Regions from separate parts of the Streptomyces sp. P5F9 genome, predicted to be linked through region 3. Evidence: riboswitches for the same ligand, from Rfam matches in the RefSeq annotation. Region 3 holds a riboswitch; each other region holds the start of a gene.

What was found. Region 3 has a riboswitch for cyclic di-AMP ahead of AC31A1_RS31860 (M23 family metallopeptidase). Riboswitches for the same ligand answer to the same signal wherever they lie in the genome.
Region 1: linked by a shared signal. The riboswitch ahead of AC31A1_RS00720 (C40 family peptidase) and the one ahead of AC31A1_RS31860 (M23 family metallopeptidase) in region 3 are both predicted to bind cyclic di-AMP.
Region 2: linked by a shared signal. The riboswitch ahead of AC31A1_RS13010 (M23 family metallopeptidase) and the one ahead of AC31A1_RS31860 (M23 family metallopeptidase) in region 3 are both predicted to bind cyclic di-AMP.
Region 4: linked by a shared signal. The riboswitch ahead of AC31A1_RS10285 (M23 family metallopeptidase) and the one ahead of AC31A1_RS31860 (M23 family metallopeptidase) in region 3 are both predicted to bind cyclic di-AMP.

Annotation. Positions count from the first base shown of each region.
Region 1 is NZ_JBXVPZ010000002.1:47,766-52,803, forward strand. Features, by position in the region: gene AC31A1_RS00710 (glyceraldehyde-3-phosphate dehydrogenase) at 1-79, shown strand, start outside; gene AC31A1_RS00715 (DUF1996 domain-containing protein) at 180-2,243, opposite strand; cyclic di-AMP (ydaO/yuaA leader) riboswitch at 2,578-2,751, shown strand; gene AC31A1_RS00720 (C40 family peptidase) at 2,760-4,403, shown strand; gene AC31A1_RS00725 (hypothetical protein) at 4,601-5,038, shown strand, end outside.
Region 2 is NZ_JBXVPZ010000058.1:16,372-21,409, reverse strand. Features, by position in the region: gene AC31A1_RS13020 (M16 family metallopeptidase) at 180-1,535, shown strand; gene AC31A1_RS13015 (M16 family metallopeptidase) at 1,532-2,920, shown strand; cyclic di-AMP (ydaO/yuaA leader) riboswitch at 3,135-3,294, shown strand; gene AC31A1_RS13010 (M23 family metallopeptidase) at 3,308-4,063, shown strand; gene AC31A1_RS13005 (GntR family transcriptional regulator) at 4,252-4,947, shown strand.
Region 3 is NZ_JBXVPZ010000252.1:7,626-12,663, forward strand. Features, by position in the region: gene AC31A1_RS31850 (PrsW family intramembrane metalloprotease) at 1-468, shown strand, start outside; gene AC31A1_RS31855 (aldo/keto reductase) at 481-1,425, opposite strand; gene AC31A1_RS31860 (M23 family metallopeptidase) at 1,480-2,490, opposite strand; cyclic di-AMP (ydaO/yuaA leader) riboswitch at 2,502-2,659, opposite strand; gene AC31A1_RS31865 (PP2C family protein-serine/threonine phosphatase) at 2,893-4,029, opposite strand; tRNA gene AC31A1_RS31870 (tRNA-Met) at 4,179-4,252, opposite strand; gene AC31A1_RS31875 (alginate lyase family protein) at 4,305-5,038, opposite strand, start outside.
Region 4 is NZ_JBXVPZ010000041.1:5,322-10,359, reverse strand. Features, by position in the region: gene AC31A1_RS10290 (alpha-galactosidase) at 1-1,645, shown strand, start outside; cyclic di-AMP (ydaO/yuaA leader) riboswitch at 1,949-2,111, shown strand; gene AC31A1_RS10285 (M23 family metallopeptidase) at 2,116-3,060, shown strand; gene AC31A1_RS10280 (SGNH/GDSL hydrolase family protein) at 3,302-4,087, shown strand; gene AC31A1_RS10275 (TetR/AcrR family transcriptional regulator) at 4,222-4,836, opposite strand; gene AC31A1_RS10270 (glutamate dehydrogenase) at 4,881-5,038, opposite strand, start outside.

The DNA.
Region 1 (5,038 bases), on a different contig from region 3:
CTACTCCTGCCAGGTCGTCCGGGTAGTCCAGCACGTCTCCGGGGTCGAGTATCCAACGTATCCCGCACCGGCTGTCTGAGCCTTCCGCCTCGGCGCGCCGAACGTGTGACGGCCCGGCCACCCCCAAGTGCGGGCGGCCGGGCCGTCGTTGTCACAGACGTGCACAGATGTGCGGTGTGTCAGCGTGTACTGCGCTTACCTCGGTACAGCACGACGAATCCGGCGACGAGCAGCAGCGCACCGGCCACCGCGGGCCACAGATTCGCGCCGGTCTCCGCCAGCCCGCCCTGCGCCTGCGGCTGGTTGGGGCTCACGGCGGCGTAACTCTCCCCGCCCGAGGACGAAGCGGGCGGCGTCGTCACGGCGCTGCCGACCTCACCGCCGGAGCCGTTGTCCGAACTCCCCTGCGTCTCGGACGACTTGGACCCCTCGGTCTTCGTGTCGGCCTTGGGGACCGAGACGGCGGTCGTCAGGTCACCGGGGTCGGTCGTCTGGGTGTCGGTGGGCTCGGGGGCGTTGGTCTCGGTGTCCGGGGCGCTCGTCGCGGGATCCGCGGTGGCCTGGCCGCCGTTGCCGGTGTTCCCGCCGTTGCCGCCGTTCCCCTCGTTGCCGCCGTTCCCGGCGGGCTCGTCGGACGCCGTGGCCGTGGGCGCCGCCGTAGCAGTGTCGGTGGCCGACGGGGACTCCTGCGGCTCACCGGAACCCCCACCGGACCCGGAGCCGCCACCCGAACCTGAGCCGTCACCGGAGCCAGAGCCGTCGCCCGAGCCCCCGGGGTCGTTGCCCGTCCCGGCGCCGCACTTCTCGCCGTTGTTGATGCAGTTGACCATGTCCTTCATCAGGCCCTCGTCGAAGACGTTGATGAAGTCGCCGTGGTCCGTGACCGGCTTGTGCTGCTGCTCCGGGAAGGAGTCCACCGCGAACAGCGGGGTCGTCTTGCCGCCGTCCTGGAGGCTCGGCGCGTCCACGTCGTAGACGATCCGCTGCACCAGCTGCGGAATGGCCTCGAAGCCCGCCGGGCAGGAGCCGTCGGCGGCCTCGAAGGCCACGTGGGTGCGGTGGTTGGCGCTGTCGATGTTGCGGCCGTCCCAGCAGCTCTGGAACTTGAAGGTGCGCACCACGTCACTGCCCGCGGGGCACAGCGGGTACTTGTCCTTGAGCTGCCGGTCCTCGAACCCGGTGCAGCTCCAGGAGGCGTTGGCGTTGGCCGGGCCGTTCACGAAGGCCTTGGCGTCGCCGGTGATGATGCGCAGGAGGCGCGGCATCGCGACGACCTTGCTCTTCGGGTTGCCCACGAACGTCAGCGTGGCAGCCTTCGCGGTGACGATCTCACCGGAGTTGCCCTCGGTGCCGCCGCCGGGCTTGTCGGCGTCCTGCTCCTGCTTGCCGTTCTGCAGGCGCAACACGGGCCAGTAGTACGTGGACTTGTCGCCCGGGTTCTCACAGCTCGTGTTCGCCTTCGCCAGGTCGTCGTCGCTGGCGAACGCGTTGTTGGACTGGTTGCCGATGTAATCGTGGAAGTGGTGGGCGCCGTTGGTGACTCCGGGCGCGACGATCACGTTGTCGGAGTTGAACAGGCCGTTCTCGTTCACGCCGCACGCGGTGACGAACGTTCCACTGGAGGCGTCGGCCTGATCCTGCGGGGTGTTCACGTTGGGCTGTACGGAGGTGATGTCCGCGTAGTCCGAGGCGACGGGCCCGTTGGTGGACGGCTGGTTGCCCTGCTGGCCCTGGCCGTCGCCCTGCTGCTGGTCCTGGCCGGTCGGGTCGGCGCTACCGCTCTGATCGCCCCCGCTGCCGTTCTCGTCGCCGTTCGTGGGGGCGATCAGCGTGCAGCCGGCGAGTGCGTCGAGGCCCTCGGGGCGGTCCCCGACACGGGCGATGGCGTCGTCGATCCGCCCGATGGTCGCGGCCCGCTTCTCCTTCAACGGATTCATGATCGCGTTGTCGGCGAAGGAGGCGTCCTGGCGTATGGACTCCGTCGAGTCCTTCAGTTTCTGGTAGGCCTCGGTTATCTGCTGGTCCAGAAGCGCGAGTTGGGCGTCTACCTCCGTCTTCGCCTCGTCCGGGACGGTCGTCAACTGGGTACCGATGTCCGGGCAGTCGATCGTCGCACCGCTCGACGCCGCATCGGGAGACCCTTGCTGGGACGAGTCACCGCCCCAACCGCCTTCGGACGCCGACGCGTAGACGTTCGCCGCCACCAGTCCTCCGCCGCCCAGCATCAGGGCGACTGCTGCCATCGTCGCGCGTCGTGCGCCCGTGGGGCGTCTGCGCGTGTTGCGTGCCAAGGAAGTTGCTCCTACACGTATCGGTCGGCCCGGATCGTCCCGGCATGGAAATCCCCCGTTCCAATACGGAGCCGGATGCCAGTGCGTTCAACCGTCCCAGAAATTCATATCGACCTCATATGGATCACCCGGCCCGGCGGGCTCATGAGCCCAGGACACGTTTGGGAGAGGTAAAGGTCACAAAAACGTATCGGACATATCGCGCTTCAACCTTCACACGAGGCACACACGTTGGCTAAGTTGACGCTCAGACCGTACGACCTACTCCGGCGATCAGCGCCGGGCCGCACGGTTTGCGCCGAATCCGGTGTGTCGCTCGCGACAGCCGGAACCGGGGACCCAACCGACTTGGGGTGAATCGGCCCAACTGCTCGTCCGGGCAAGGGTCGTAGGGCAATCCTTCCGTGATCGACCGCCCGAACCCGACAGCTAACCCGGTAGGCGCGATTCGGAAGGAGCACGTCTGCCATGCCGGCAGAACGAAGTACGCGCACCGGAGGCAGTGGCCCCACCGTGGACGACCGACCCAGCCGTGACGAAGTGCAGCGGCGGATCAACTCCCTTTACGACAGGGCCGAGACTGCCACCGGAAACTACAACGCCACGCGCAAGATGTCCGGGGGTCCGCGCAAGCGTGTCGAGCCCCGCCCCAGCGCGTCGCGTCCTTCGGACCCCGCTCTCGACGCCGTCACCAAGCAGTGGTTCGACCGGGCTCGTGCCCAACTCGGCCCGACCGTACCGGCGGTCCTCCCGCCAGGCAGGACTCCCGCCCGTCCGATGGCGGCCCGGGCCGAGCGTCCCGAACGACGCCCCGAGCCCGAGGGCGGCGCCCGGGCGCTCGAAGCACAGCCCGGCCGCGCCGTGGCCGAACTGACCGCGGGGACCGGCGCACCGGAGCCCGCTGCCCCTCAACTTGCGGCGCCCGTCGCGGAGTTGATGCCCGCGCCGGTCGCCGCCCTGCCGGCCGCCGCGCCGCAGGCACCCCAGATGGCCCAGATGGGTCAGCTGCCCCAGGCGACCGTCCTCGACCTGCCGCCCATGCCCGCCGTGGAGGCACCGCAATTCGCCGTCGCGGCCGCCCCGGAGCCGGCCTTCGACCCGCTCACCGCCGACCTGGAGCTGCTCCCGTACATCGCCGCACCGCGCACCGAACCGGCCCCGGCGAGTGCTACCTGGCCGCCTCCGGTGGCGAGCTTGTCCGCTCCGGAGACGACTTGGTCGACCGGGTCGATGCCCATGGTCCCCGAACAGCAGATGTGGTCGACCGGGCAGATGCCCGTCGTGGCCGAGCAACAGACCTGGTCCACGGGGCAGATGCCCGTCGTGCCCCAGCAGGCTTGGTCGACCGGGCAGGTCCCCATGGTGACCGAGCAGCCGACCTGGTCCACCGGGCAGATGCCCGTCGTGGCCGACCAGCCGGCCTGGTCCACCGGGCAAGTCCCCCTGGTGACCGAGCAGCCGACCTGGTCCGCCGAGCAGTTCCCTGTGGCAACGGAGCAACCCGCCTGGTCCACCGGGCAGATTCCGATGGTGCCCCAGCAGCCCACCGGGTACACCCCGCCGGAGCCGGACTGGCGCCCGCCGCAGCAGGAGTGGCAGCCGACCCCGCCCGCCGCCGAGGTCTCCTTCGCCGCGGCCCCGGCCGTCGCTCCCGAGTTCACCCTGCCCACGGCGCCGACGATGGCCCCGGAGATCACCCTCCCCCCGCCGACCGTCAGCCCGGCACCCGCCGCAGCGCAGGACCCCACCACGCTCAGCAAGACCAGCACCGCGCTCGCCTTCGCCCGCGCACAGATCGGCAGGCCCTGCCTGTGGGGCGCGGCGGGACCGGACGCGTACGACTGCTCCAGCCTCACCCAGGCCGCCTGGAAGGCAGCGGGCGTCCTCCTCCCGCGCACCGCCCAGGAACAGTCGGGCGCCGGCGCCCTCGTCCCACTCACCGACATCCGCCCCGGCGACCTGATCTTCTTCTACGACAGCATCGACCACGTCGGCCTCTACACCGGCAACGGCCTGATGATCCACGCGCCGAGCCCGGGTACGCCGATCCGCGAGGAGTCGATCTTCTACGCCGGTGCCGCCGCCATCCGGGGCGCCGTACGGCCCGCCTGATCCGATCGGGGCCGGGCATTTCCCGGCCCTGACCGCACACCCCGCGACACTCCCGGCCAACCGCGTCATAGACCCGTACGAGTGGTGCATCCTGGGACACGGTCGTAGCGTCGACAGAGACACGACGACCGCGCCCCGGCAGGCGGGCCCACCGCTGGTGCGGGGCGACGAGGACGAAGAGGCGGCCGGGAGCGGACATGTACAAACACACCATGGTCGGAATCGTCACGCTCTGTGCCGCGGCCCTGCTCGGGCCGGCCGTCGGCACCTCGTCGGCAGCCCCGACCACGGTCCCGGTGACCGCCCACCGACAGCTCCAGGACCCCGTGCTCGTCGACTGCCTGTGGCATCCCCAGGTGCGCCCCACCGACTTCATGCTCGCCTGCGGCGACGGCAACAGCCGCCTCACGTCGATGCGTTGGACGTCCTGGAACGACAACTCCGCGACGGCCACGGGCGTCAACTGGGTTAACGACTGCAAGCCCTATTGCGCGGTGGGCACGTTCCACTCGTTCCCGGTCGCCGTCCGGCTCGACACCCCGCAGATCTGGAAGCGGCATCCGCAGGCGCGGCAGTACACCGAGATCACCCTGACGTACCCCGGCGCGCGGCCGGACAAGTTCCAGCACACCGTG
Region 2 (5,038 bases), on a different contig from region 3:
TCCGTCGCCGGCGGCTGCCGAGCGAGTCCACGTGTGCGACTGCCCGCAGGCTACGCGATCTCGCTCTCGGCGTACGTCCGCCGGGAACTTCGCCGACGGTCCGCACGCTTGCATACAGTGGCGGGACGAGCAGGATTTCTGCGGTTCCAGCCAGAGAATCCGCGATCGAAGGGACGTACATGCCCATGGGTCACACGGCCACCGCCGAGGCAGGGTCCGGCGGTCTGACAGCGACCGAACACCGCTTGGCCAACGGTCTGCGCGTGGTCCTCTCCGAGGACCACCTGACCCCGGTCGCGGCGGTGTGCCTCTGGTACGACGTCGGTTCCCGCCACGAGGTCAAGGGGCGTACCGGCCTGGCTCACCTCTTCGAGCACCTGATGTTCCAGGGCTCCGGACAGGTGAAGGGCAACGGCCACTTCGAACTGGTGCAGGGCGCGGGCGGTTCGCTCAACGGCACCACCAGCTTCGAGCGCACGAACTACTTCGAGACCATGCCCACCCACCAGTTGGAGCTCGCGCTCTGGCTGGAGGCCGACCGCATGGGCTCCTTGCTGGCCGCCCTGGACGAGGAGTCCATGGAGAACCAGCGGGACGTCGTCAAGAACGAGCGCCGCCAGCGCTACGACAACGTGCCCTACGGGACCGCGTTCGAGAAACTGACCGCCCTCGCCTACCCGGAGGGCCACCCGTACCACCACACGCCCATCGGCTCCATGGCGGACCTGGACGCGGCCACCCTGGAGGACGCCCGCGCGTTCTTCCGCACCTACTACGCGCCCAACAACGCGGTCCTGTCCGTGGTCGGCGACATCGACCCCGAGCAGACGCTCGCCTGGATCGAGAAGTACTTCGGTTCCATCGCGTCGCACGACGGCAAGCCGACGCCTCGTGAGGGCGTGCTGCCCGACACGATGGGCGGGGAGCTGCGCGAGGTCGTCGTCGAGGAGGTCCCGGCCCGCGCCCTGATGTGTGCCTACCGGCTCCCGGAGGACGGCACGCGCGCGTCCGACGCGGCCGACCTCGCCCTCACCATCTTGGGCGGCGGCGAGTCCTCGCTCCTTTACAACCGCCTTGTACGGCGCGACCGTACGGCCGTCGCGGCGGGCTTCGGTCTGCTGAGGCTGGCCGGGGCGCCCTCCCTGGGGTGGCTGGACGTCAAGACGTCAGGGGACGTCGAGGTGCCGGTGATCGAGGCCGCCATCGACGAGGAGCTCGCCCGGTTCGCCGAGGAGGGCCCCACGGCCGAGGAAATGGAGCGCGCCCAGGCCCAGTTGGAGCGCGAGTGGCTGGACCGGCTCGGCACGGTCGCGGGCCGCGCCGACGAACTGTGCCGGTACGCCGTCCTGTTCGGCGACCCGCAGCTCGCCCTGACCGCCGTGCAGCGCGTCCTCGACGTGACGGCGGAGGAGGTGCAGGAGGTCGCCAAGGCCCGCCTGCGCCCCGACAACCGCGCGGTGCTCGTCTACGAGCCGATCGCGGACGAGGATGACGAAGCAGAGGCCGGCGACGAGAACGAGGAGGCGGCCAAGTGACCGAGCTCGCCACGATGGAATTCCACCCGCAGCCGCAGGCCGGCGAGGCCAGGCCGTGGGCCTTCCCGGCCCCGGAGCGCGGGACGCTCGGCAACGGCCTGACCGTGCTGCGCTGCCACCGGCCCGGCCAGCAGGTCGTCGCCGTCGAGGTGCTCCTGGACGCGCCTCTGGACGCCGAACCGGCCGGCCTGGACGGTGTCGCCACGATCACCGCGCGGGCCTTCTCCGAGGGCACCGACAAGCACTCCGCCGAGGAGTTCGCCGCCGAGCTGGAGCGCTCCGGCGCCACCCTCGACGCGCACGCCGACCACCCGGGGCTGCGTCTGAGCCTGGAGGTCCCGGCCTCGCGCCTGGCCAAGGGGCTCGGCCTGCTCTCCGACGCGCTGCGGGCACCCGCCTTCGCGGACAGTGAGATCGAGCGGCTGGTCCGCAACCGCCTCGACGAGATCCCGCACGAGACGGCCAACCCGTCCCGCCGCGCGGCCAAGGAGCTCTCCAAGGAGCTGTTCCCGGCGACCTCGCGCATGTCGCGTCCGCGCCAGGGCACCGAGGAGACCGTCCAGAAGATCGACTCCGGGGCCGTACGCGCCTTCTACGAGCGGCACGTCCGCCCGGCGACGGCCACTGTCGTGGTCGTCGGCGACCTCACGGGCATCGACCTGGACGCGCTCCTCGCCGACACCCTGGGCTCGTGGACGGGCTCCACCGCGCAGCCGCGTCCCGTGCCGCCGGTGACCGCCGACGACACCGGGCGGGTCGTGATCGTGCACCGCCCCGGCGCCGTCCAGACGCAGTTGCTCATCGGCCGCGTCGGAGCCGACCGGCACGACCGCGTGTGGCCCGCCCAGGTGCTCGGCACGTACTGCCTCGGCGGCACCCTCACCTCCCGCCTGGACCGCGTCCTGCGCGAGGAGAAGGGCTACACCTACGGTGTGCGGGCGTTCGGCCAGGTGCTGCGTTCGGCACCCGACGGCACGGGCGCCTCGATGCTCGCCATCAGCGGCTCCGTGGACACCCCGAACACCGGTCCCGCGCTGGACGACCTGTGGACGGTGCTCCGCAGGCTCGCCGAGGGCGGACTCACCGACGCCGAGCGGGACATCGCCGTACAGAACCTCGTCGGGGTGGCGCCGCTCAAGTACGAGACCGCCGCGGCCGTCGCCAGCACGCTGGCCGACCAGGTCGAGCAGCACCTGCCCGACGACTACCAGGCGACGCTGTACCAGCAGCTCGCCGCGACCGGCACCGTGGAGGCCACCGCGGCGGTCGTGAACGCCTTCCCGGTGGACCGTCTGGTGACGATCCTGGTCGGCGACGCGGAGCAGATCAAGGCGCCCGTGGAGGCTCTCGGCATCGGTGAAGTGACCGTCGTCGCGGCCGAGTAGACGACCCGTAGCGAGCCGACGAGCGGCACGCGCGCGTGGGGGCCCTGGTGACTGAAGAGTCACCAGGGCCCCCTAATGTCCGAATTGGGGGAGAGGTTGCCCGTCTGCCCTGTGGCATGTGCAACAAAACCCGTGATCCGTTTGGGGATTGAAAGTGGCCCGCCTTAGCGTCGGTGCGGCTGTCCGTCAGGCACCGCGCCGCACTCGCGGCACCGGACAGTCATCGCCGAGTCCCCGTACGGCGCGAGCCAGGGGAGCCGGGGACCCACGTCCCTGGGGTGAATCGGACGCCCGCGCGCCCAGCGAGGGTGTCCGTAGGAGACCTTCCTGCTCCGAACCCGTCAGCTAACCCGGTAGGCGAGAAGGAAGGAAAGGACCAGCCACTCCATGGCGTTCACCCGCGCCACCGGGAAGCACCGTCGCCCGAGCCGGACCCACCGCACCACCGTTCGTGCCGCGAGTGTCGCGGCTCTCGCCACCTCCGGCGTCGTAGGCACCCTGGCCGCCGCCCCGGCGTTCGCCGCGGAGCCCGCCGCCGAGCAGACCGGTCTCACGCCCGTCATCGCCATCGGTGACTCCGTGGCCGACAAGATCGACGCCCAGGCCGTCGCCCAGCAGCAGGCCGCGGACGAAGCGCTGGCCAAGGAGGTCGCCCGCGCCAAGGCCGCCGCACTGGCCAAGGCGGAGCGCGAGGCAGCGGTACGCGCCGCCCGCGCCGCCGAGCGCAAGAAGCTCAACACCTTCGTCGCGCCGGTCACCGGCTCGTACGTCTCCACCGGCTACAAGACCGGCGGTTCCCTGTGGTCCTCCGGTGCCCACACCGGCATCGACTTCCACGCCTCGACCGGCACCTCCGTGCACGCGGTCGGCTCCGGCACCGTCGTCGAGGCCGGCTGGGGCGGCTCGTACGGCAATCAAGTGGTGATCAAGATGGCTGACGGCATGTACACCATGTACGGCCACCTGTCGTCCATCGGCGTCTCCGTCGGCCAGACGGTCACCCCGGGCCAGCAGATCGGCCTCTCCGGAGCGACCGGCAACGTCACCGGCCCGCACCTCCACTTCGAGGCCCGCACGACCGCCGAGTACGGCTCCGACGTCGACCCCGTCGCCTACCTCCGCAAGCACGGTGTGAACGTCTGACGGCGCACCGCCGCACTTCCCGAAGCCCTGGCCCGCGCGGCCGGGGCTTTCGGCGTTTCCGGAGCCCTCCTGTCCAAAAAATATCCATGGATTCCGGCCCGCCATCGGAAATTCCCGCTCATTGCAATAGAGTCACGGAACACACGTCAATCGTCGACGTTTCACGGGGATTAAGGCGGAGGTCGGACATGCGTATTCCGGCGCACTCGGTATGCACGGCGATCCGGGACGACATCGTCGCCGGTGTCTACGAGCGCGGCAGCCGCCTCACGGAGGAACTCCTCGCGCGCCGGTACGGGGTCTCGCGCGTCCCCGTCCGGGAGGCCCTGCGCACGCTGGAGGCCGAGGGATTCGTCGTGACCCGGCGGCACGCGGGCGCGTGCGTCGCGGAGCCGACCGAGCAGGAGGCCGCCGACCTGCTGGAGATGCGGATGCTGCTGGAGCCGCTCGGCGCCTCGCGGGCCGCCCAGCGGCGCACCGAGGCCCACCTCAAGGTGCTGCGCGGCCTCGTCAGGCTGGGCCAGGAGCGCGCCAGGCGGGGCAACAGCGAGGATCTGCGCTCCCTGGGCAGCTGGTTCCACGAGACGCTGGCACAGGCCTCCGGAAGCCCCGCGCTGACCTCGATGCTGACCCAGCTGCGGCACAAGATCGCCTGGATGTACGCGGTGGACGCCCCGGCCAACCCCGTGGAGTCCTGGGCCGAGCACGGGGCCATCGTGGACGCGGTGGCGCGTGGCGACAGCGAGCGTGCCCGGGCGATCACCGCCCTGCACACCGAGCGCGCGGGCACCGCGCACCGGCTGCGCTTTCCCGGCGGCGCGAACGGCACGGACCGTGTGAGGACTTCGCAACCTCCCGTAAACATGTCGGGCCTGCGGCATTAACACGGGCGCCGTATACAAAGAGAGGCTAATTCGCGGGGGATTATTTATGCTGCCCACAAGTGGAATTGCGAAGGGCTCGCCCGGTAATTCG
Region 3 (5,038 bases):
GGCGTCTTCATGGTCCCCATGTTCGGCCTGCTGACCTGGCTCGCGGTCTGGACCCGGCAGCGCGAACTGCGCACCGTGCACGAGGAGTTGCCCGCCTACGTCTACGCGGGCTGGCTGACCCCGGCCGAACCCTTCGTGCTCGGCTCGATGAAGGCCCGCCGCCTGGCCCGCGAGTACGCCCGCCACCGCCTCGGCAGGCAGGCGGCCCGCTCGGTCGCCCAGTACGAGGCGTACGCGACCTCCCTGGCGTTCCTGCGGTACCGGGCCACGCGGGGCCGCGCCGGCGCCGACTTCGTCGTACGGGAAAGGGAGTTGCTGCACGAGCTGTGGCTGCGCCGGGAGGTGGCACGGCCCGCGCTGGACTACGCGGCGCGGCGGACAGCGCCGCCGGTACCGGTGGTGGTGCCGCCGTGGCCGCCGGTGTACGGGTCGTACGGGAGTCCCCTGTACAACCCGTACCGGTCATAGCTCCAAGGACACCTACGCCGATGCCTGCGTGAGGCGGGCGATCTCCGCGTCCGTCAGCTCCAGTTCCGCCACGCCGAGCAGTGCGGGGAGCTGCTCGACCGTCCGGGCCGACGCGATCGGGGCCGCGACCGTGGGCTGGGCGGCGAGCCAGGCGAGGGCCACCGTGGCGACCGGGGCGTCGTGGGCCTGGGCGACCTCGTCCAGGGCGGTGAGGACGTTCTGGCCGCGCTCCGACTTGAGGTACTCCGCCGCGCGCCCGGCCCTCGGGCTGTCGACCGTCGTACCGGGGCGGTACTTGCCGGTGAGGAAGCCGGCGGCCAGCGAGAAGTACGGGAGGGCCGACAGTCCTCCGCGTTCGGCGACGTCCCGCAGCTCGCCCTCGTAGGTGTCGCGGGAGACGAGGTTGTAGTGGGGCTGGATGGCGACATAGCGCGCCAGGCCCTCGCGGTCGGAGAAGTCCAGGGACGCCTGGAGGCGCTCGGGCGAGATGTTGGAGGCGGCGATGTGCCGCACCTTGCCCGCCTTGACCAGTTCGTCGAGCGTGCCGACGATCTCCTCGACCGGCACGTCCTCCTTGTCGAAGTGCGGGTAGTACAGGTCGATGTAGTCGGTGCCCAGGCGACGCAGCGAGGCGTCGGCGGCGGCCTTGATGTTGGCGGCGGACAGGCCGGGGTAGTCGGGGTGCTGGCTGACCTTGGTGGCGATCACGACGTCGGCACGGTTGCCGCGGGCCTTGAGCCACTTGCCGATGACGGTCTCGGACTCGCCGCCGTGATTGCCCGGCGCGAACGCCGAGTACGAGTCGGCGGTGTCGACGAAGTTGCCGCCCGCGGCCGTGTAGGCGTCGAGCACGGCGAAGGAGGCCGCCTCGTCGGCGGTCCAGCCGAACACGTTGCCGCCGAGGTTCAGCGGGAAGATCTCCAGGTCGGACCGGCCCAGCTTGCGAAGAGAAGTCATGCTTCACCTCAACCGCCGGGCCGGAACCGGATATTCCAGACGATCAGGGAGAGATCAGGGGTTGAGGCCCTTGCTGCGCAGCCAGGGCGCCGGGTCGCTCGCGGTGGCGGCGCCGTTGATGTGCACCTCCAGGTGGAGGTGCGGCCCGGTCACGTTGCCGGTCGCGCCGACGCGGCCGATGACCTCGCCGGTGGAGACCTTCTGCCCGACGCTGACGTTGATCGAGGACTGGTGGCAGAACCACAGCTCGGTGCCGTCGTCGAGGGTGAGGATCGTGCGGTACCCGTAGGACCCGGCCCAGCCCGCCTCGGTGACCGTGCCGCTGTGGATGGCCTTGATCAGCGTGCCGGTGGGCGCGGCGAAGTCGAGACCCGTGTGATACCCGGAGGACCACATCGAGCCGGCCTGGCCGAAGGTGCCGGTGATCGTGTACGAGCCGACCGGCAGCGTGTACTGCTTGGCCAGCGCGGCGAGCTTCGCGGCCTCGGCCTTCTTCGCCGCGGCGGCCTCCGCGGCCTTCTTCGCGTCGGCGGCCTTCTTCGCGGCGTCCTTCTCGGCCTTGGCGGCGGCGGCGTCGACCTGCTTGGCGACGGCGGCCTCGACGGCGGCCTTCGACTTGCCGTCGACCTGTACCTGCTGCGACTCGGCCTGCGCCATGATCCGGTTGCGCAGCAGCTCACCCGCGTCCGAGGCGCCCTTGGCGGTCTCGGTCGTGCTGACCCCGACACTGCTGAGCGGCGTGGCGGAACCCTTGGGGGTGCTGCTGGACGAGTCGTCCAGCAGGTGGCCCACGGAGGGCAGGTCGGGCAGGGAGATGGAGACCGGCGGCTTGCCGGTGTTGGCGCTGGCCATGCCGCCCGCGCTGACGGCGGCTATGACACCGACGCCCAGGACGGTGGAGCTGCGGGCGAATCCTCCGCCACCACGCTGCTTGGCGACACGGTGCTTGCCGCGGTTGGGAGCAACGGACTCCGCGCTGGGATTCCACTCCTCCCAGGGGCCCTCGTCGGGGCGGTAACCGCCGTAGACGACAGGGGCTTCTGGGGCAGCCTGGTTTGACGCCACGTGGGCGTGCTCCTTTCCTTCCTTCTCGCCTACCGGGTTAGCTGACGGGTTCGGAGCAGGAAGGTCTCCTACGCGCGTATACCTGCCGTGTTGCCACGGCGGTCGACGAGCGATTCACCCCAAGGTGGTGGTTCCCCGGTTCCCTTGCGGGATTCGGCACGTGCGCACGGAGCCATCTCTTGTGACGGCTGGGACGACCGCGCTGCGTTATCGAACGTTAATAGACACGGGCGCCCGTTTCCAAGCTGTTCGGCTTGATCATTAACCTTTCCTTGCTGGACGAACGGCCCACCACCGGCGAAAAACGGGCGAGTTGGCCGAGTCTCAGAATTCCCACAGGTATTGACGGCATGTCAGTTGTTATGCGGAGGGCTCCCGCCCGGTCACCCGCCGTGATGACGGTCATGGATGCCGTACGGCGATCATCGCCATGTCGTCCGTCATCCAGCCCCCGGAGTACCGACGCACCTCCTTGGCGAGGATGCCGAGCAACGCCTCGGGACTGCGGAAGGTCCGGCCGGCCAGCCGAGCACCGGGGTCGTAGAAGACGCCGTGGGAGTCGCGCGCCTCGGACAGCCCGTCGGTGTGGACGAGGAGGGTGGCCCCGCCGGGGAACGCGAACTCCTCGGCACGGTCGGGCCAGACCCCCAACTCGCCCATTCCCAGGGGCAGTGCGGGCTCCTGGACCTGCAACGTGCGTACGGTGCCGTCCTCGTGCAGGAGCAGCGGCGGCGGATGGCCCCGGTCGACGATCCGTACGACGCCGTCGCCGTGCGGGAGTTCGGCGAGGACGGCCGTGGTGAACCCCTCGAACGCGTCGAGACCGTCGCGCCGGGTGCCCTCGCGCGCCAGCGCCCGCTCCAGCCGCTGCGCGACCGCCTCCAGGGTGACCTCCTGCTCGGCGGCCTCCCGGAACGCCCCGATGACCACGGCGACGGCGGCGACCGCGCCCATGCCCTTGCCGCGCACGTCACCGACGACCAGCCGCACGCCGTGCGGGGTGTCCTGCACCGCGTACAGGTCGCCGCCGATGAACGCGCCCTCCTGCGCCGCCTCGTACCGTGCCGCGATCTCGAACCCGCCGATCCGCTCGGCCGGTTCGGGCAGTACGGCCCGTTGAGCGGCCTCGGCGATCTCGCGTGCGGAGGCCAGCTGTTCGCTGCTGCGGCGGACCAGGAGGTTGATGAGGACGGCCAGCACGGCGACCGTCGCCACGGTGACCACCTCGGTGACCGCGTCGATGTCGAGGACGATGCCCAGCCTGACGTGGACCGCGAGCACGACGGCGACGGCCGCCAGACCGGTGAGGACCGTACCGCGCCGGGAGTAGAGCGGGGCGGCGACCAGCGGGGCGGCGGTGAAGAGCGGGGCCGCGGTGAAGGCCTGCGGGGTGAGGTAGTCGTAGAACGCCCCGACGATCAGCAGCAGCGCGGGCAGGCGGCGGACGGTGGTGCGGGTGTACGAGATCCGCCGTCCTTCGACGGGGCCGAGGCCGGGGTCGGGCACGGGATCGCCGGGCAGGCGCCCGCCGGCTCGCACATACGGACCCTCCTCCACGCGTCCAGTTTTTCGTGACGGAGGGAGGGCGGCGAGCGGTGTGAGCCGATCGAGGACATCGGGAGAGGGGGGAAGGGGGGAGAAACACCAAGGGCCGGAATCCATTTCTGGATTCCGGCCCTTGGCCTTAGTAGCGGGGACAGGATTTGAACCTGCGACCTCTGGGTTATGAGCCCAGCGAGCTACCGAGCTGCTCCACCCCGCGCCGTTGTGATTACAACTATACGCCATCCGCGGGGTCCGATGTCACACAGGTTTCAGTCGGCGGTGTTCCCGGCGTGCGTGAGGGTCTCCCAGGAGACGAAGAGGTCGTCGCTGCCGGCCGGGCGGGTGGACTCGGCGAGCTTGTGCGCGGCGGGCACCTTCACTCCGAGCCGGCCCTCCAGGTGGTTGACGGCGACCTCCAGGTCGGGCCCCATGTTCCGGTCGACCTTGCCGCCGCACAACCAGGCGGGCGCGGGCTCGCCGAGCTGGTAGCGGGCGTGGAATTCGAGTGCCGCCCTGAGCCGGTCCTTGACCCCGTCGTAGAGGTCGACGCCCTGGTGCCAGGCGGTCTCGGCGATGTGCGCGGTGGCCGCCAGCGAATACCCGACGTGCTTGAAGTTGCGGCACGTCTCCTGGGCGACGCCGTCCTTGAAGGTCGTCTGCTTGAACCAGTACGTCGTCAGCTTCTGCGGGGTGGTGACCTTCGAGCCCACCGGGGTGAGCGGCACCTTGCCGTCCTTGGCGAGGTAGAAGTAGGCGGGCACGCGGTCGCGGAAACGTTTGACGGCGGCGTCGAACGCCTTGTGGTCGTCGAGGAACACGGCGATACCGATCGCCGCGTCCGTCATCGCGAGGTCCCAGTTGCCGTTGTAGTCCGGCAGGTTCTTGGTGACTTCCGGTTCGTAGGCGGTACGCAGCATCGTCCCGAACCGCTTGACCCGGTCCGCCGGCCAGCCGGCGCCGGGCGCGTACCGCACGATCTCCGCAGCCCGCGCCCAGGTCGAAC
Region 4 (5,038 bases), on a different contig from region 3:
GCTGCGCGCCGACTCCGCCGTGTGGACGCTGCCCGAGCGGGAGGGGTGGCAGCTGTCGCAGCTGCACGGGCGGTGGGCCGCCGAGTCGCGGCTGGTGCGCTCCGGCCTCACCTACGGTGAGAAGGTCATCGGCAGCCGGCGCGGCCACACCGGGCACCAGCACCTGCCCTGGGTCGCCCTCGACACGGACGCGACCGAGGAGCGCGGCGAGGTCTACGGCTGCGCCCTCGGCTGGTCGGGGTCCTGGCGGATCGCCGTGGCCCAACTCCCCGACGCGCGCGTGCAGATCACCGGGGGCGCCGGGTACGACGACTCCGGACTGCTGCTCCTGGAGGCGGGGGAGTCCTTCACGACCCCCGTCTTCGCCGGCCTGTGGAGCGACGCCGGCTTCGGGGGCGCCAGCCGCACCTGGCACACGTACCAGCGGACGTACGTCATCCCGGACGCGGACCAGGACCGGCCGGTGCTCTACAACTCCTGGGAGGCCACCCAGTTCGACATCTCCGAGGAGCAGCAGGAGACGCTCGCGCAGCGCGCGGCGGCGCTCGGGGTCGAGCTGTTCGTGGTCGACGACGGCTGGTTCGGGAAGCGCGTCAGCGACCGTGCCGGGCTCGGTGACTGGACCCCGAACCCGGACCGCTTTCCCGCAGGACTCAAGCCCCTTGCCGACCGCGTCCACGCGCTGGGCATGCAGTTCGGCATCTGGGTCGAGCCCGAGATGGTCAACGCGGACAGCGATCTGTACCGCGCGCACCCCGACTGGGTGCAGTACCAAGAGGGGCGAAAGCGGACGGAGTTCCGCAATCAGCTCGTACTGAACCTCGCCCGCGAGGACGTCCAGGAGTACCTCTGGGAGCAGCTCGACGGGCTGCTCTCCAGTGCCCCGATCGACTACGTGAAGTGGGACTTCAACCGCTGCTTCACGGATGCCGGGTGGCCCGGTGACGCCTACCCGCAGCGCCTCTGGGTCGACCATGTGCGCGCGCTGTACGCCCTGTTCGACCGGCTGCGGGCAGCCCACCCGGGCGTGGCCTTCGAGTCCTGCTCGGGCGGCGGCGGCCGGATCGACCTCGGCATCATGAGCCGCACGGACCAGGTGTGGACCTCGGACAACACCGACCCGCTCGACCGGCTCGCCATCCAGCACGGCTTCAGCCAGATCCACCCCGCGCGCGTGATGGCCGCCTGGGTCACCGACAGCCCGAACACCCAGCTCAACGACCGGGTCAGCAGCCTGCGTTTCCGGTTCGTGAGCGCCATGGCCGGAGTCCTCGGCGTGGGCGGCGACCTCTCGGAGTGGACCGAGGAGGAACTCGCCGAGGCCCGCCGGTGGGTGGACCTCTACAAGGAGATCCGGCCGCTCGTGCAGCACGGCGACCTCCACCGGCTGCGCGCGCCGAGCGGCGGACTGAGCGCCGTGCAGTACGTGCGCGGCGACGAGACCGTCGTCCTCGCCCTGCTCCAGGCGCAGCACTACGGCGAGCCCGCACCGGCGCTCCGGCTGCGCGGGCTCGACCCGACAGCGTCGTACGAATGCCTCGAAACGGGCGAAGTCCACCGGGGTGCCGTCTTGTTGTACCACGGGCTGCGCACCGGGCTGTGCGGTGACCTCGATGCGACGGTTATCCGCCTCCGTCGCATCTGATCCCTCTGTCCCAATTGCAGCCTTCGTTCCAACTCGCTCTGGAATAAAGGAACCTGAGAGCTGTGTACGTGAGCAGCGTCATATTCGTGACCGTGCGTCGTTCGTCATGTTCACGTAATTGACGTGCTTTTACAGGGGAATTGAGGGGTTGAGTCCTGTGGGAATTCACGGAGGGTGACTGTGAATTCCCACAGGGAAACACAAGGAACGCAAATCCGTGGAACCTCCTGCTTGTCCCTTTGCGTCTTCCTCGCTTACGTTCGCCACCAATCCGGACGGACGCCCAATCCTGCCGCCGACCGGACTCCGCACACACCCACCCGTATGCGGCAGGAGCGGGGGACCCACAGGTAAGACGCCTGTTCCGGTCTCCGGAACGGGCTTGGGGTTTAGCCGCGACCAGCGCGCGGCCGGGCATCTCCAGCCCGCACCCGACAGCTCACCTCGCAGGCGCCGGAGAGGAATTCGTCATGCCCGCGAAGGGTAAGCACCGCCGCCCGAAGTCCCAGCGACTCACCCGCTCGATGGCCGTAGCCGGAACCGGCGGCGCGGCACTCGCCCTTCCGCTCATGGGGGCCACCGGCGCCCATGCCGCCACTTCGACTTCCGCTCCGGAAAAGGCAGTTCAGTCCGTTCCGGCGGCCGAGAAGACGGTTTCCGAGAAGGCGACCGCGAAGACCGTCTCGAAGGCCTCGGGCGTCAAGACGTATTCGGTGAAGGCCGGCGACTGGCTCGCGAAGATCGCCGAGGAGCAGGACGTCACCGGCGGATGGAAGAAGCTCTACCAGGACAACCGCGGGGCCATCGGCGGCGACCCGTCCCTGATCCACCCGGGCCTGAAGCTCTCCCTCGGTGAGAAGGCCTCGACGGGCGGGACGGACACCGGTACTTCGTCCAAGTCGTCCGGTACCTCGTCTTCTTCGTCCTCGTCGGCGTCCTCCTCTTCCTCGTCGAAGAGCAGTTCGGCCGCGCGGAGCGACGACAGCACGAGTGTCGGCACCTCCACCGGCTACACCCTCCCGGTGACCGGCGGCACCATCGGCACCGGCTACCACGTCGCGGGCAGCATGTGGTCCAGCGGCTACCACACCGGCGTCGACTTCGTCGTCCCGACCGGCACCACCGTGAAGGCGGTCGCCGCGGGCACGGTCGTGTCGGCGGCCTACGACGGCGCCTACGGCAACGAGGTCGTCATCCGGCACGCGGACGGCGAGTACTCGCAGTACGCCCACATGTCGCAGCTGTCCGTCTCGGCCGGCCAGACCGTGACCGAGGGGCAGCAGATAGGCCTCTCCGGCGCGACCGGCAACGTGACCGGCCCGCACCTGCACTTCGAGATCCGGACCACGCCGTACTACGGCTCGGACGTGGACCCGGTCGCCTACCTCCGCTCGCACGGCGTCACTGTCGGCTGACATCGGGCCCCGACGCCTGCCCCACGCAACCGAAGGCCGGACCCAGATCCTTGGGTCCGGCCTTCAGGCATAGCAGTTTCGGGGTCAACGCCCCTGATCAGAGGCTTATTCCGACTTTGGACAACCCTTTACAAGTGGCTTATCTCACCGTCCGTCAACCCCTAAATACGATCGCGTAGGTCACATGCGAGGGTGAATTATGGTTGCCGTGGCTAACGATTCGAAGAGTGACAACAGATCAGTGATCGGGTCGTACGTGGCGGTGGGGGACAGCTTCACCGAGGGCGTCGGCGACCCAGGGCCCGATGGGGCGATGGTCGGCTGGGCCGACCGGTTCGCGGTACTGCTCGCGGATCGGCGGCCCGAGGGCGACTTCGAGTACACCAACCTGGCCGTGCGCGGGAAGCTGCTCGACCAGATCGTGGAGGACCAGCTCACCCGGGCCAAGGAGATCGGGCCCGACCTGGTCTCCCTGGCCGCGGGCGGCAACGACATCATCCGTCCGGGCACCGACCCCGACGAGGTCGCCGAGCGCTTCGAACGCGCGGTCGCCGATCTCACCGCCGCCGTCGGCACCGTCATGGTGACGACCGGCTTCGACACCCGCGGCGTGCCCGTGCTGAAGCATCTGCGCGGCAAGATCGCCACCTACAACGGACATGTGCGGGCCATCGCCGACCGCTACGGCTGCCCGGTGCTCGACCTGTGGTCCCTGAAGACGGTCCAGGACCGGCGGGCCTGGGACGGCGACCGGCTCCACCTCTCTCCCGAGGGGCACACGCGCGTGGCGCTCCGCGCCGGCCAGGTCCTCGGCGTCGAGGTCCCGGCCGACCCGGACCAGCCCTGGCCCCCGCTGCCGCCGCGCGGCACGCTCGACATCCGGCGCGACGACGTGCACTGGGCGCGCGAGTACCTGGTGCCGTGGATCGGACGCCGGCTGCGGGGCGAGTCCTCCGGGGACCACGTCGAGGCGAAGGGCGCACTGTCGCCGGACGACATCAAGATGCGGATCGAGCGGGTGGCCTGACGAAGCGACTCGGTAACGGGGTGCTGCGGTAACGGGGTGACAGGTGCGGAGGCGCCGGGTGCGGAGGTGACCCCTCGGAGAGGCGGCCTTTTCGGGAGGCGTTTCCTCGAAGAGTCGGCTTTTGAGGGAACGCCTCAGGGAGCGGTCAACGCCGCCCGCTCCAGGCCGAGTTCCCGTGCGAGCGCCTCGTCGACCCACTCCAGGGCCCGTGCCCGCGGCACCGCTCCCCCGTATGCCGTCATCTGTACGGCGAGGCCGTCCAGGAGGGCCGTCAGGCGCAGGGCGGTGGTGGCCGGGTCCGGGCAGTGGAACTCGCCCGCGGTCACGCCCTCGGCGACGACCTCCGCCAGTGCTTGTTTCCACTGCCGGTCGAGATCGCGGGTGACGTCCAGGAGGGCGGGTTCGCGCAGGGCCGCCGCCCAGCCCTCGATCCACAGGCGCCAGCCCTTGGCCTGCCCGGTCGGCGCGTACCAGCGCACCGCTGCCCGCAGCCGGCGCAGCGCGGTCGTACGGCGGCCCAGGAGCTTGTGGAGGTGCGCGAGGTCGTCCTCGGCGGCGAAGGCGAACGCGGCGGCGACCAGTTTCTCCTTGGTCGAGAAGTGATACAGCACCAGCGCGTTGCTCACGCCGAGGGCCGAGGCCACGTCGGCGATCCTGACCGCCGCCACACCCCGCGCCTCGATCTGCTCGACGGCCGCCCGCAGCAACTCGGCCCGCCGTTCCACCACGCTCAACCGCACTCTCGCCACGCGGTCACCCTAATCCGTTGTCCATAGGGGTGGTGTCCCCTACGTCACCGGTACCAGCCGAACCGTTCCGCGATGACCGGCAGCCGGTCCGCGACGATGGCGTGCGCGGCGGCGCGCGGTGTCGTGCCGTCGGCCTCCGCGCGGGCCAGCATCCGGTCGATCAGGGCGCGCATCGAACGCCGGGTGTGGGCGAAGGCCTCGT